Regions from separate parts of the Paenibacillus sp. FSL L8-0502 genome, predicted to be linked through region 1. Evidence: riboswitches for the same ligand, from Rfam matches in the RefSeq annotation. Region 1 holds a riboswitch; the other holds the start of a gene.
What was found. A riboswitch is a leader RNA that binds a small molecule or an ion and turns the genes downstream of it on or off. The one in region 1 is predicted to bind cyclic di-AMP.
Positions count from the first base shown of each region.

Region 2: another riboswitch for cyclic di-AMP. It lies ahead of NSQ57_RS19815 (TrkH family potassium uptake protein); the one in region 1 lies ahead of NSQ57_RS06705 (hypothetical protein).

Region 1 covers NZ_CP151958.1:1,493,553-1,495,756, reverse strand. Annotated here, with positions in the region: gene kdpA (potassium-transporting ATPase subunit KdpA) at 1-447, opposite strand, end outside; gene NSQ57_RS06705 (hypothetical protein) at 859-1,254, opposite strand; cyclic di-AMP (ydaO/yuaA leader) riboswitch at 1,370-1,542, opposite strand; gene NSQ57_RS06700 (glutathione peroxidase) at 2,009-2,204, shown strand, end outside.
Region 2 covers NZ_CP151958.1:4,541,663-4,543,866, reverse strand. Annotated here, with positions in the region: gene NSQ57_RS19820 (type II CAAX endopeptidase family protein) at 1-198, opposite strand, end outside; cyclic di-AMP (ydaO/yuaA leader) riboswitch at 460-613, shown strand; gene NSQ57_RS19815 (TrkH family potassium uptake protein) at 1,027-2,204, shown strand, end outside.

The DNA of each region.
Region 1 (2,204 bases):
AGCAACCGCAAAACCGGAAGCAGCCGAAGTGAACATCATCATCGTGACGAACGCCATCTGTGTCAGATACGTAAGCGCGCTTTCTCCGCTATAATGTTGGAGATTCGTATTCGTCATAAAGCTGATTACCGTATTAAAAGCTAGTGATGCTTCCATATTACTGTTTCCAGCCGGATTACCGGGAAGCATTCCCTGTAAACGCAACAGCAAGTAGCTGATTGCCACAAGCACGGCGTTCGTAGCAATGAAACTCATAACATACGTAGTCCAACGCATGCTCTCCACTTTCTTCAAGCCTACTACCTTATAAATCAGCTTTTCTGTTCTGCCAAAAATCCGATCCGTCCGATTCGGTTCATTCGAGAATACATGATACATATATGTCCCCATTGGCTTTACCAAGAGCAGCAATATAACGATCACAATTCCAATTTGAAGCAGCTCCATCCTCTATTCCTCCTTCAAAATGCTCCTGCGTTTGGAACAACAGACCCGATTCAGACCATCTATGAAGTGCACACGTTTGCGAAAACCTGCTACCAATGATGCTTTAATGCTCAGATCTGTTGTTCCCGCCCGCTCTATCCCTACAAGTGACTAGAACTTTTCAGGGTTCAGGAGTGCGTAGATTAAATACATAAACACAATAGCCGTAAGCCCGAGTATAACGATCATCCTCTTCGTCCTCCTTTAGAGGTCTGCGCATCACACCAGCGTACAAACAGCAGTATCACTCCATAACTCACAGCCATGACGAGCAGCATGTATATATCCATCATGTTTATACCCTCCGTATCGATCCTCAGATCGTCATTCTTATTCCATCATAAAATCATAAAACAACTATGTCATAAGTGCTTATCCGTTCAGCAGAAAACCCACCTCTCCGTTCAATGTGTAGATCACATGGTCCGCTCCCAATCCCCGATAAATTCCTTGTGGATTACAGCCGTGTGTAATAACATAGATCGATTCCGATGTTAGTGGTCGACATATTTGCAGGAAACGGCAAGTCAGATTCAAGCTGTTCTCGAACAAATACACACTACCAATTTCTTTTTTTGGAAAATTCCATTTTCCCGCTTGCATGGTATTGATGCGGACAATGTGCTCCACACCCATTTTTTTGAGCTGTCGTTCCTCCTGGGCGCTATTCGTGAGAACTGCAAACGCCAATTTTTTGAAAATAAGCAATTTCACAAAACTTCTGCCCGCTTCATTCGGTGCAGTGACAATAATTAACCGACCTTCCATCAGTAGCTCCTCTCCCGGTATAAAAAGACAACAAAAAGAAGCCGAAGGAAAAAGGCTTTCCTCCGGCTTCTGACATATCCATGATAAAATAAACCATGGCTGCACACGGCGGTTTGTTGCCTCTCCCTGTACGCTTACGAGGTTAGCTGTCGGATTCGGACGTGAGAGTCGCCCTATTTCTGGCACTTGACCGGAAAATTCACCCCATGAGACACACGGCTTCCGAAGCCGTACAGTCTCGATTGGTTCCCCCGTTTTTGCAACTGCAAAATTCAGCGCTATAGACATTTCGTTGTTGCTTCATTCAAGTTAATTTGAAATTACGTCTTGAATCATACACCCGCGCATGGAAGACTGTAAAGCTCAACTGCAGGGTTATAAATCGGGCTTTAGAGCATAGAAGATTAATAATAACGCTTACAATGCAACTATGCTTCTCACATCTCCTTTAATCTCTGTTTTTCATCCCTTTTTGAAAATGACAAGCATGTCAATATTGGCGTAGGGTAAAGCGTTATTGGCCTTTTTTTGTAAAAAGAGAAGAAAATACGCTATATGTACCAGCTAAACACCGATTGAACCCGCTTTTATAAGAAGAAACACCTTAATTCGCTCCATTTGCGGTGCGATTTACTGTTTTGAGCAAAATACGATTTTACAGCGCCTGAAGGCTTTATACAGCTTTTCCAGGCTTGCAACCCTTCTTTAAATTGTCTAAAATTTAATTGCTGAATATTGAATGAGGAGAGATGCTATGACCGTTTATGAATATGATGCGCAAACCCTGCAAGGGAAACAAATTCCGTTATCCACATTTGAAGGGAACGTTCTGCTTATCGTGAACACTGCCAGCAAATGTGGGTTAACCCCCCAATACAAAGCGCTACAAGAGCTATATGACCAGTATCATGAACAGGGGCTCGAAATTTTGGGATTTCCCAGCAACCAGT
Region 2 (2,204 bases), 2.7 Mb from region 1:
GCGGGCGAAGTCCAATGCGTGTATAACCGCTTCTTGTTTGCTGATGACCTTTGCATTCATTACTGATTCTGGACTTGGATTGCTAAGCGAGGGAATAAGCAATTGAAAGATAAAAAAGCAAATCAGGCCAATCCCGCCCAGCAAGCCTAATTTTTTGAAGTTGGCCGTGAGCACGACCGGTTTCCCGATAGGATTCATAAGTTTCCTCCTTAATCTGTAAATAAGAACATCCATTAAAGATATCATACTGCACAGGTTCCCGCCAACAGACCAGCGATATTCATGAAAATAGAGTGAAAGCACTTTAAAGTTCCAATAAAATAAGATAAGCTGCGATTAAACGATGCCCATTCGCAAAATAAAGCCAATTTCACGTTTTTTCGACGAAATCGGTTTTGTGATCTGGATATAGAAGGATTATAATCTTGAGGCAATGCCTATAAAATACATAGGTAATGATATACAGTTGAGCCGAATTTCTATGGGAAAACGGGGGAACCATGTTACTGGGGTGAATTTTACAGCCGATCACTGGTGGATCGGAAGTGTAAATAGGGCATACTGTGCTGCCCGAATCCGTCAGCTAACCTCGTAGGCTATGAGCAGGAACCAAGTCAGGCACTCGGTTTTCCGGTGTCTTTTTTTGTGCGTATAAAAGTGTTTGGATTGGTTAGATAGACCGCTGCGGGTGCAGATTATTCTTCCGATTGCTGTTATCCCCGGATTTTTTGATTGTATATCCCCTTTAATGGTTAAAATCCGGAGATAAAGGCAAACGCTTCGCTTCTTCAGAACAATTCTGCCCCCTTCGCTACTGCCCGCCAATAGCATAGGGGGCCGAGTAGTGCTTGACATGCATTCTTCCTGTATTCAGGGAATGCTAATTATAGTTAACTAAGGTTTGGAAAAATCAAAAAATTCAGGGGCAACGACGATCGGAAGATCAAATGGAACGCGTAGCGAGCTTACACCGTATTAAATCACTGTTTTTATAGTTTTAAGGATTAGGAGAGAAGTGATGAATAGATGAATCCCAATGCAAGCTGGCTCCGGCTTTCTCCACCGCAGATATTCGTTGCGGGCTTTGCCATTATCATTCTAATAGGTAGTTTATTGTTAATGCTGCCGATCTCCAATACAACAGGAAAGCCACTTGCGTTTATAGACGCTTTGTTTACTGCCGCTTCCGCGACCTGTGTTACAGGGCTTGTCGTAAAGGATACGGGGACCTTTTTTACAACCTTTGGTCAAGTTGTTATCGTGGCGCTCATTCAGATCGGCGGCCTAGGCTTTATGACCATGGCTACCTTGATTGCACTGGTGTTCAAGCGTCGGATTTCCCTGCGGGAGCGTCTCATTTTGCAGGAAGCGATGAATCAGACTTCTGTAGAGGGAATTGTCGGGTTAATCCGTAAGGTATTACTGTACTCACTGGTTATTGAAGGCGTATGCGCTACGATATTCTCGGTTCGCTGGTCCTTTGATATGCCCGTAGGCAGGGCGATTTATTTTGGAATCTGGCATGCCATCTCCATGTTTAACAATGCTGGTTTTGATTTATTCGGTGAATTTCGCAGCTTGACAGGTTATGTATATGATCCGATTGTTAATTTTACAGCCATGTTTTTGATTATTTTAGGCGGCATTGGTTTTGTAGTGATGTCAGACCTGGCAGAATATCGCAAGCGCAAGAGACTGTCCTTGCATACCAAGGTGGTACTCAGCATGACGGGCGCTATGATTGTAGTCGGCACGCTCGTGATTTTTGTATTTGAGTTTACGAATCCGAAGACTCTCGGCTCGCTTGATTGGGGTGGTAAGCTATTGGGATCTTTATTCCAGTCCGTTACTCCCCGTACCGCAGGTGCCAATACCTTGGACATTGCAGGCTTGCGGCAGGCTACGCAGTTTTTTATCATCATACTCATGTTTATCGGGGCTTCTCCTGGCTCTACTGGAGGCGGGATTAAGACCACAACATTCGCCCTGCTCATTGGAGCGGTGATTTCGATGCTGCGGGGGCGGGAAGATATTGTACTGTTCAAGTACCGACTTGCGCAGGGACGAATTTACAAGGCTTTGACCATTACACTGCTGGGGTTGCTGTTCGTGATCGGGGTGACGATGATTTTGTCGGCAACCGAAGATCATCATTTTCTGATGATCTTGTTCGAGACGGTATCTGCGTTTGGTACGGTGGGGCT